Regions from separate parts of the Marinobacter sp. LV10R510-11A genome, predicted to be linked through region 1. Evidence: riboswitches for the same ligand, from Rfam matches in the RefSeq annotation. Region 1 holds a riboswitch; the other holds the start of a gene.
The links. Region 1 has a riboswitch for cyclic di-GMP ahead of CPH80_RS22270 (PEP-CTERM sorting domain-containing protein). Riboswitches for the same ligand answer to the same signal wherever they lie in the genome.

Region 1 (5,213 bases):
CACAGAAAACCTAGACCCAGAAACAACACCCGTACAATTTATTCGGGCCGCCACCATGGCCCAGATTGATACAGGCGACAGAGAAGCCGCCCTTAAAACCCTAAGCCGCGCCATAGAAGCACGCCCCAACGACAATGAACTCTTGGCCATGCACGGCATTCTGGCGCTTAGCCTGCCAAGCCATGAAGACGCCGGCATCGCCAGCCTCAGCAAAGCCATCAGTAATGCCCCCGAACGCGTGCGGTTCCGGCTCGCACTTGCAAAACACTACTTACAAAAAAACATGCCCGAACAGGCACTTGGGGAACTTCGGATGGCCTTCACCGCCAACCCCGCAGATTGGGCCACCACCAGCACCTACCTTAACGTATTGCTGCAGCAGGGAGAGAAACAGGAAGCTGCTGAAATTCGCGACTCGTTGCTCAACGGTTATGGTAATCATCCCCGGGCCGTGTTGCTGGCAAGCCTTGCAGATACCCAGCTAGGGAACCCGGATGAAGCCACAGCACGGCTTGAGAAGCTTGTTAAGGAAAGCCCCGAGCTACAAGCTCCAAAGGTTGCACTTGCCAGTCTCTATGCCCAATCTGGCCAGCGCGAAAAGGCCATTGAGTTGCTGGTAGATGCCGCCACAATAACCCCAGACGCGATACGCCCGCTTCAGCAGGCTGGCCAAATCTATACGCTAGATCACTCAGCAGCCGAAGCCAAAACCTGGCTAACTGATGTGGCCAAAGCCCACCCGGAGTTGAAGCGCAACGCCGACACGCTTACGGCGCTGATAGACATCAGCCAAGGCGAACTGCAACAGGCACGATCTACCCTCGCTCAATTGAAAGACTCTGAATCAGCAGCCTCAAAACGCGCATATGGGCAACTGCTGTTGGCCGAAGCTCAGATGGCCGTGAACAACAAAGAATGGGGCGAGGCCCGGGCCAGAGCCGCCGAAGCCATAGCACTTGAACCCGAAAACCTCGCGCTCGCATTGTTACCGATAAGAATCGCCCAGATGGAAGGCAAGATCGACGACGCCTTCTCGGCTCTGGATGCAGTAGAGGAAACCCATGGCGAAGTGACAGCAACCATGCTTACCCGAGCAAAGTTGCTCACACAACAGCAAGGGTCAGAAGCCGCCTACGAATACCTTTCTGAAAGATGGAAAGACACCAAAGATATACAACTGATGCCCGCCCTTGTCGGGCTGGCTAAAGAGGAAGCCCCAAGCTCACTTGACGGCCTCACAGAAAGTTGGCTAAACGAAACACCACAAAATCTTGCAGCACACTTGGCGAGAGCCGAATGGCTGATGATGAACAACCAGGAAACAGCTGCAACAAGCCACTATGAACAAGTTCTTACACGGCAGCCCACTAACGTTGCAGCAATGAACAACCTAGCCTGGATACTTCGCGAAGAGAACTCAGAGCGAGCAATACAGCTCGCCGAGCAAGCAAGCGAATTGGCCCCCAATAGCGCGGCCGTTCTGGATACCTACGGCTGGATTCTTCACCTGACCGGCAAGCACGCAGAAGCCAAAACCGCCATAGAAAAGGCCTTTGCACTTGAGCCAGGCAATGAAGAAATAGCGGCGCATCTTGAGACAGTAAAAAAGGCGCTGTAAAGAAGTTCGGCGGTAGCGCCGAAACATGTAAAAAATAAAGGCCTGAGGTGTAAAGATTTCAGGCCTTTTTTTTATTTTACCGTCGAATTACTTTACACGCTCACCCAGGACATGCACGAATAATTCATTAAATCAATAAGTTGTAAAGTTGGCATACTTATCGCTATATGTATCCAAGATCGGCAGTTCCGGTCGTATGCCAAACCATTCGCGAGGATGGGACGGAAAGCCAAGGATCTCTTAAAAAGAATGAGACGGCCAGGTTGCAAGAAAAATGGAATTCGAATCAGACAACCGGAGTAGAAACATGAATATTAAAACCACGCTATGCGCAGCAGCGTTTTGCCTTAGCTCTGCAAGTGCTTTCGCTGTACCTAACTTAGGCGACATTCTAGGAGATAGCAGCTATAGCGGATACACAGATACAGGGTACGAGTCAGCTGTGCTAACTGACGATAGCAACACCAACGATGATATTACCGCTTTCTTGTTTCTTGAGTTCGCTGGGTTCAAGGACAACAACAATTTCGGCATATACGACTTTTCGTATGACGGCTCTGGAAACCTTGTTGTAGGTGACATGCTTGAGCTGTTTGCTGGCTCACAAAGCCCATCCACCGGCTTTGGCACAACAGATACTTCTGTGCATTTTGACCTTCTTGCAGGCACTGCGACAAATGCAAGCGCCGGCGATGTTAGAAACATTGGGCGGAACTTCGGTTTTTACCTTAACAACACCGTTGATAATGACGGGTTTACTTGGTATAGCCACTCAGCAAACAACTCAGATGGGTTTGATCATATGCTCATGTTCGACACCGCTGACAATGCGGTATCGGGCTTGAGCGGTAGCGACGTAGTCCTCGCCTTTGAAGATCTCTGTGAAACAGATTGCGGTAATGACAGCGACTTCAACGATATGGTCATTGGTATTTCTGACGTCATGCCTGTACCCGAGCCCGGCACCCTAGCTCTCCTAGGCCTAGGTCTTGCAGGTCTTGGTGCAGCTCGTCGTCGTCAGAAATCCTGATTTCGGTTGAGTAATAGAAAAGCCAGCTTCGGCTGGCTTTTTTTTGCTTTGAATTTGAGTTTTATGTAAACGCTTTACACAGTATCCTGTCGATTGGTTAGTAGTCTGGCGGAAAAGCAATGTTAAGGAAGACATTAAACAACGTACCTCTATCGAGGCCTTATCTGATTACCACAGCAATCGCTGTGCTGATCTTTTATCCTACCTGGATAAGGCTCGCGGAAGCTTGGCTTGAATTCGAGCAGGTTCTGGCGCACGGCCTTGCAACCGCCGTCATCTTTTTTGTCCTTTTGTTGATCCACCCGCCCGCTCATGCCAAACGCCAAACACAGCCAAAACCCTACCACCTTGCCGGTGCTGTGTTATTAGTCGTCACAACGTTGATTTGGGGCGTGCTCGAGCTGGTTCGCATCGATACCCTTGCCTACCTACTGCTCCCCGCCGGGCTAATTACCACTGCCTGGACGCTACTAGGGCTAGCGCGAACATTAATGTTCATTCCCTACATACTCCTTTTGTCCCTTTCTCTACCCATCTGGGCAGATATAGTTCCAGCGCTTGTAGAGCTCGCAAGCGTCGTTGTCGGAACCTGGGTAAGTTGGTTTGGAATGACCGCCCTTATTGAAGGGAACAGCATCACCCTGCCCTACGGTCGCCTTCTCATTGCCGATGGCTGCTCGGGAATACGCTATTTCGCGATTTCAGTTTTGCTGGCAATGATGTCATCCATCCTTAACGACTACCGCTGGCGCGGTTGGTTGATCACCCTGCTGGTCGCAGCCACACTTGGCCTTATCGCTAACTGGGTGCGCATAACCATCCTGGTCGTCGTTGCCTACGAAACCGATATGCAAAGCGAAATGCTCGCGGATCACGAAACCATGGGCTGGGTTGTGTTTGGCGCCTTCATCCTTCCGGCACTGTATTTTTCGCCGGTTCGCAAACGCACCATAACCTCAAACTTGCCGTCCGGCGGCAACCTATACAAGAAAGGCATTATCGCGGTTGCAGCCGCCATTGTGCTTGGCCCCATTGCACTCATGCTTGCTCAAAATACCGCCAGCCAAAAACCGGATTGGGTCATTAACCTCCCCGAGTTCCGGCAGACCCAAACCGGCAAATTGCCATTACCAATCTCTCTTCCCACGGAGCTAAATGCGCAAGCCTGGCAGTCAAACAATACCTGGGTCTCATTCGCACAAAGCCAGAAAAAAAGCGCTGATGAAAAGCTCGTACCCTACCTGCCGCAAATGTTCGACAAATCGATTTGGCAGGTTGAAGAGCAACTGGAGCCAGGCCTTAATGTTTACCGGAATATTCTAACCAGAAACAAAGTACTGATGGCCCAGTGGTACAAAGTGGGTTCGCGAAAAAGTTGGAGCTACCGTAACGCCAAATTACTCCAAATTCCGGCCGCTCTTAGAGGCGAAACGCGATTTGCATTGATTACTATACAAACATTCTGCGGCTCTCGGGACTGCATAGATGCGCTCCCCAAAATGCGCGACACAGTGACCGAAATTGAAGGGTTAAGGGAGTAAACCTAAGCTCACTTAACATTATTTAACAAAATCCCTCTCCGCAGCATTTCTATCATTTCGCTGCAACTCCCTGTTTACATTTCCATTCTTCAACGGAAATCGCTCGCCTCCCGATAATCACACTACATGTTTTGTCAACCCCATCTCATTTATAATTTTCGCCCACTTAATGAATAATTCGGCAGAAAAATTGATCGACACATTCATCTGAAAATTATCGACAAACCGTGGAAACGCCAGTGAATAGCACCTCTACAGAGTCTGCAATCGCCGAATGGACAACTATTCTAGGTGAATCAGGAGTCGTATCGGCTCGTGCAGCAGATTTCGGCGCCTCAACCATAGGAACCAAACGCTATATTCCGGCTGTGCTCCGCCCAGAATCCCAGGAGCAAATTTCAGCGGTTCTACAGGTCGCGCAACGCTGGGGCGTCGCTGTTTACCCCGTAAGCACAGGCAATAATTGGGGCTACGGCAGTGCCAATCCGGTTGAAGATGGCAGCGTTATCCTTGATCTTAGCCGGCTTGATAAAATTTCCGGTTTTGATCCCGAAATGGGCGTTATTACCGTTCAGCCAGGCGTAACCCAGGGCGCCCTGAGGGAGTTCCTAGATCAGAACGAAGGCAACTACCTCGTTCCCGTAACCGGAGCAGGCCCAACTTGCAGCATTCTTGGCAACGCGCTTGAGCGGGGTTACGGCATCACCCCGATCACAGACCATTTTGCTGCAGTGACAAAAATAGAAGCAATCTTGCCCGACGGCACCCTTTACAGAACGCCGCTTAGCGAGCTTGGCGGCGCGGAAGTAGACGGGCTTTTTAAATGGGGGCTCGGGCCATACCTAGATGGGCTTTTCAGCCAAGGGAATTTCGGCGTGGTTGTAAACATCACCATTGCCCTTGCGCCAGCTCCCGATACCGTAACTGCGTTTTTCTTTTCCATAAAAGACGACGCCAAGTTGGAAGCCCTAGTGCCGACCGTTAGGGCTGTATTGCGAACGCTCGGCGGCTCAGTTGTAGCGAT
Region 2 (5,213 bases), 1.5 Mb from region 1:
GACGATGGCGGACCTTCGCGGCAATACAGCAGGCCCCTCGCCAGACGGAGAAGGCCTTATCCTGCAACCCGGAGCTAGCCTGGAGCACCATGAGACCAAGAACAGCCAATCCCTGACTGTGGAAGTGATGTCTGAGAGTATCACCATACACAGAGACCAACTGTTACTCCTGACGCTCTGCGACCGAACCGCCCAGATTAAAAATAGCCGGCAACTTAAACTGCTGGAGCGCTGCATCGAATCCAGCTCCAATGGCATCGTAGTCACCGATGCCAGAACCAGCGACATGCCGGTAGTATACGTAAACCCCACGTTTGAGCGCATGACAGGGTATAGCGCGGACGAGATACTTGGTAAAAACTGCCGCTTTCTCCAGGGCGGCGAGTACGATCTTAGCAATGAAGATGCACTGACAGAAATTCGTAAATCGATTGCTAATAGTTCGGATGTGTCTGTCGTACTGAGAAACTATCGTAAGGACGGCTCCCCGTTTTGGAACGATCTCTATCTTTCCCCTACTCGCAACGATTCGGGCGAAATCACCCATTGGGTGGGCATTCAGAACGATATCTCCGAGCGTAAGTCCATAGAGCACCAACTGGCTTACAACACCACCCATGATGTTGTGACACAGTTACCAAATCGGGCCCTCCTCGAAGATCGACTAACCCAAAACTGCCAATTTGCCCTCCGCTATAACCGTCATGTCGGTGTACTGTTCATTGATCTCGACGGTTTCAAACGCATTAACGATTCCTTAGGTCATCGCACCGGCGATCAGATCCTGGTAGAGGTGGCCCGCCGCCTGGGAGAACTGGTTCAATCCAGCGACACCGTGGCCAGAGTCAGCGGGGACGGGTTCGTTATCGCATTGTCGGATCTGGCTCAAGGCGAAGATGCTCAGATAAAAGTGGAACAAGTTATTGAAGCGCTGTCACGCCCTTATCGAATTGGCAATGAAAACCTGCACCTGACCGCCAGCATTGGCATAGCGATAACAGACGGGGATATCTGCAATCCGACGGAATTGATTCAGCAAGCAGGCCTTGCCTTAGATCAAGCGAAGCAACTGGGGCACAATACCTGGCAATGGTTCTCAAAAGAGATGAATGCTCAGGCCAACTATCGGGTAAAACTTCGCAACCAGCTTCAGGATGCAATCGATAACGAGGCCCTGACGCTGTTTTACCAGCCGTTGATCGACGCCAGAACTGGCCAGACCAAATCGATAGAAGCACTGGTACGCTGGCAGCACCCGGAGCAGGGCCTGATTCCGCCCGGCGACTTCATTCCTTTGGCGGAAGAAACGGGACAAATTATCGCCTTGGGCCGATGGGTTTTGCAGCAAGCCTGTAGAGACATGACGCGACTGCATGCCCTCGGTTTCCGAGATTGCTCAATTGCCGTTAACGTATCACCCGCACAGATTCGCAAAGACGACTTCATCGATACGGTTGAAAAGGCACTACAGGCTTCCGGCCTGCAACCGCAAGATCTTGAACTGGAAGTTGTGGAGTCTGCGATCCTTTATGACACTGATAAGGTTATCACCACACTCCAAGAACTGCGGAACATGGGTGTCAGTATTGCCATTGATGATTTTGGCACCGGCTACTCCAGCCTCAGTTATATTAAATTGATGCCGGCAAACAGGCTCAAAATAGATCTCTTATTCATCAAGGAGGTCATCCAGAACCGCCGCGATGCTGCCATTACGCAGGGGGTTATCTCCATGGCCCACCACCTTTCGCTTGAAGTGGTCGCCGAGGGGGTTGAAACTGAGGCTCAGGCGGCGTTTCTTCGACGCAACAATTGCGATCTATTGCAAGGGTATCTTTTTTCGCGGCCAATACCCTTTGACCAACTGGTTAACTTTATGGAGAACAGCGATACCCGCAGCCAAACAACCCATCAAACCCATGAAAATAAGCAGAAAACCCTGCTGTTACTGGATGACGATGCAAACATCCTCAAAGCATTGAAGCGAACTCTAAGAAGGGATAACTACCATATTTTATCGACAACAAAGGTTAGCGAAGCTTTCTCGATGCTGGCTGAAAACGATGTAGAAGTGATTATTTCTGATCAGCGAATGCCTGAGATGTCCGGCACGGAATTTTTTAGTCAGGTCAAAGCCATCTATCCGAACACCGTTCGTATTGTGCTGTCAGGCTACACCGACTTGAAATCCGTGACCGATGCGATCAACCAGGGTTCTATCTACAAGTTTCTGACAAAACCCTGGGAAGACAGTCATATTCGTGAACATGTTCACCAAGCGTTTAAATATCACGCGGCCGTACAAGTTCGATAGAAGGTGTAAAAATCTCTGTTTTAGTTGCACCTCTGACTACTTCTATAGACTATTCCGAGACTTTGATTATATGCCCCTCATCCAGCGTTTTTATTAAGTTCGCGAGGTCTGAGAATACCTGTGGGGCCTCACAGAGAGTCGAGGGGTCATATTCAGGCGCCGCGCCTCCCTCTGTCACCCCTGTCATAATGGGAGTGCGCGTGTAAAAGCCGCAACAGCCTCATCTTCTTTACTGGGTTAAAGCTAGCTTTCTTCATCAAACCATCTAGGCGCGATTTTACTTACTTGCTAAGAAAGCAAGTCTCAGCTACTCTCAAAATGTACAAAAAGGCAAACCCGTCGAAAGGCGGAGACGCAAAGTCACCGGTCTAACGGACTTAACAGTTCTATGACAGCGGGACCGCCGACATTTCATGTGGTTCTTCCGGGTATGGGTTCACCGTATCCACCTGCACTGGCATGTTTTCGGATCCCCCCGACTGGTATCAAACCAAGCAATTGCTAACGGTCATAATCCGTCAGCGTGCTTACAGGGGAATTATAATGAACTCATCCATTTTCTTTAACAAATCTTTTCGTTTCGCTGCGCTGGCTTCGGCCGTTGCGCTCGGGGCATTTGGGGCGTCTAGCAGCTTCGCAGCTGAAGCTGAGGCCACTACGACCGCCGACGTAATCACTCCAATCTCTATTACTAGCAGCGGTACTCTGGCCTTCGGTAGATTTGCGGCTAACGACACAACAGTGGGCTCGGTGATAATTGACACCGCTAGTGTCCGCTCAAAAAGCGGAGATGTTATTCTGTCTGAGGCAGATTCCACTTCAAGCGCCGCCACATTCGTAGTCTCAGGTGATGGTAACGCGTCCTTTAGCATTGGCTTGGCCGATACCGAACTGAGTGACAGTGAAACTGAGCCTAACACCATGCTATTGGCCACGATCACTGACTTTGACGGTAGCGGCGGCGTAACAACGGAAACTAATGAAACCGTCGGTGTACTGACCGATGGCACGCAGACCATTTACGTAGGTGGCATTCTGAGTGTAGGTGTAGACCAAGCTGCGGGTGATTATTCAGGCACTGTGACAGCAACTGTAGAGTACAACTAAGCGTCCGCCGTACTCGCCAAAAGCGAGTGCTAAGCTGATGAAACTCAAGGTGGGGTATCAACGATTTTCAGATGCGCCTCCCTTGAATTGATACTGATAACGACAATAGCCGTTATCAGTATCAATGCGTTTGCAGACAGCATCAATATTGCGGCCAGTACGGTTGTCATTGCCGCCGATGATACCCGATCCGCCAAAAACGATGTCGGCGTCAGCGTGACGGATAATGAGTATGCCCATTCCCAAAAGAAGTGCTGCAATGAAATCATGCTTGTCCAGAATACTGGCCAGCGCTGTCTTGGCGTTTATGGCGGCGCCCGTCAGTGGGGCACCGCAGAACATTGAGATTGAGAATGTCCAGAGTTTGTCCTTTGGCAGTTTTGTGGCCGGTAACGGGGGTTCGGTGACGATCAGCACCGATGGCAATCGCAGCGCCGGCGGCGGCGTCGTGCTGATACGTTCAAGCCAGGGTACCGCTGCACAATTTACGGTCAGTGGGGACCCTAACGCGGCCTATACCATTCAACTGCCGGATAATGACTTCGTCAGCTTGACGGGGCCGGGCACTGATATGTACGTCAACAATTTTACCAGCACCCCCTCAGGCGTGGAGGGGCACTTGGGAGCCGGAGGCTCACAGGTGCTGTCTGTCGGAGGAACGCTCAATGTGGACAGCGGCCAAGCCCCCGGCAGCTACCCCGTTACCTTCTCCGTGACAGTGAGCTACAATTAAACGGTAGTCGCCCGCCTCGGCCCGCCCGGATGAAGCTAATAAGGATCCCGAACGATGCCACACGCCTTGACCCAAAAAAACAGTGCCATGCATTTCTTTCACCGACTCACCCTGTTCGTCCTCCTTCTTTTCTTACCCGTGAGCCATGCATTGGCTGAGCTGATGTTATATCCGACCCGGGTCGTCTTCGCAGGAAACCAGCGCGCGGCGCAACTCGAACTGATCAACAATGGCACCGAGAGCGCAACCTATCGCATTTCCCTGGTCAATCGCCGCATGAGCGAAACGGGCGCATTCTCGGGGATAGACGTTCCACTGCCTGGCGAACAGTTCGCCGAGGACCTGCTGAGATACGCCCCCCGCCAAGTGACACTCGCGCCCGGGGCCGGACAGGCCGTGCGGATTATGGTCCGCAAACCCGCCAATCTGGCAACCGGCGAGTACCGCTCGCATATGCTGTTCGCCAAGCAGCCCGATCCTAAGGGCAGAACCAGCGTCGAGAGCAGCAGCGATGCCGCGGCCGACAACGAGATCGGCATCACGCTGACGGCACTGGTCGGTGCGTCCATTCCAGTGATTGTGCGTCATGGCAACACCGATGCCAGTGTTGCACTGTCACATCTCGACCTGCGGCGGCCGGCTGACAAAGCACCGGTTCTGGCGTTTGTTATGGAGCGTAGTGGCAACCAGTCTGTCTACGGCGATTTGACCATCAGCTTTATTCCGCATAGCGGTAGCGAGCAGGTGATTGCCCGCGCCAACGGCGTTGCAGTCTATACACCGAACCCTTTACGCCGCGCAAGCATTACGCTGGGCCAGCTAAACGGCTCGCAACTCACCAACGGAGCCCTGCGGGTCACCTATCGAGAACAGGCGGAGGACGGCGGCGCGCTGCTGGCCGAGGCGGTTCTGCAACTGCCCTGATGCGTATTACCTGAAGTGGTCTTCGCGTTGACTCGCCGCAGGGCTCGCCTATGGATGGTGGCAATGTTGATGCTCGCGTCGATTGTGCATCCCCAGCGTCTCCTTGCCCAATACCAGAGTACAGAGCGGGAATTT

Region 2: linked by a shared signal. The riboswitch ahead of CPH80_RS17965 (DUF4402 domain-containing protein) and the one ahead of CPH80_RS22270 (PEP-CTERM sorting domain-containing protein) in region 1 are both predicted to bind cyclic di-GMP.

Annotation. Positions count from the first base shown of each region.
Region 1 is NZ_LT907980.1:739,270-744,482, reverse strand. Features, by position in the region: gene CPH80_RS03580 (tetratricopeptide repeat protein) at 1-1,618, shown strand, start outside; cyclic di-GMP riboswitch class I at 1,807-1,889, shown strand; gene CPH80_RS22270 (PEP-CTERM sorting domain-containing protein) at 1,926-2,648, shown strand; gene CPH80_RS03570 (exosortase/archaeosortase family protein) at 2,768-4,189, shown strand; gene CPH80_RS03565 (FAD-binding oxidoreductase) at 4,429-5,213, shown strand, end outside.
Region 2 is NZ_LT907980.1:3,722,729-3,727,941, reverse strand. Features, by position in the region: gene CPH80_RS17970 (EAL domain-containing protein) at 1-2,314, shown strand, start outside; cyclic di-GMP riboswitch class I at 2,634-2,722, shown strand; gene CPH80_RS17965 (DUF4402 domain-containing protein) at 2,858-3,421, shown strand; gene CPH80_RS17960 (hypothetical protein) at 3,479-3,661, opposite strand; gene CPH80_RS17955 (DUF4402 domain-containing protein) at 3,654-4,154, shown strand; gene CPH80_RS17950 (molecular chaperone) at 4,209-5,078, shown strand; gene CPH80_RS17945 (SPOR domain-containing protein) at 5,142-5,213, shown strand, end outside.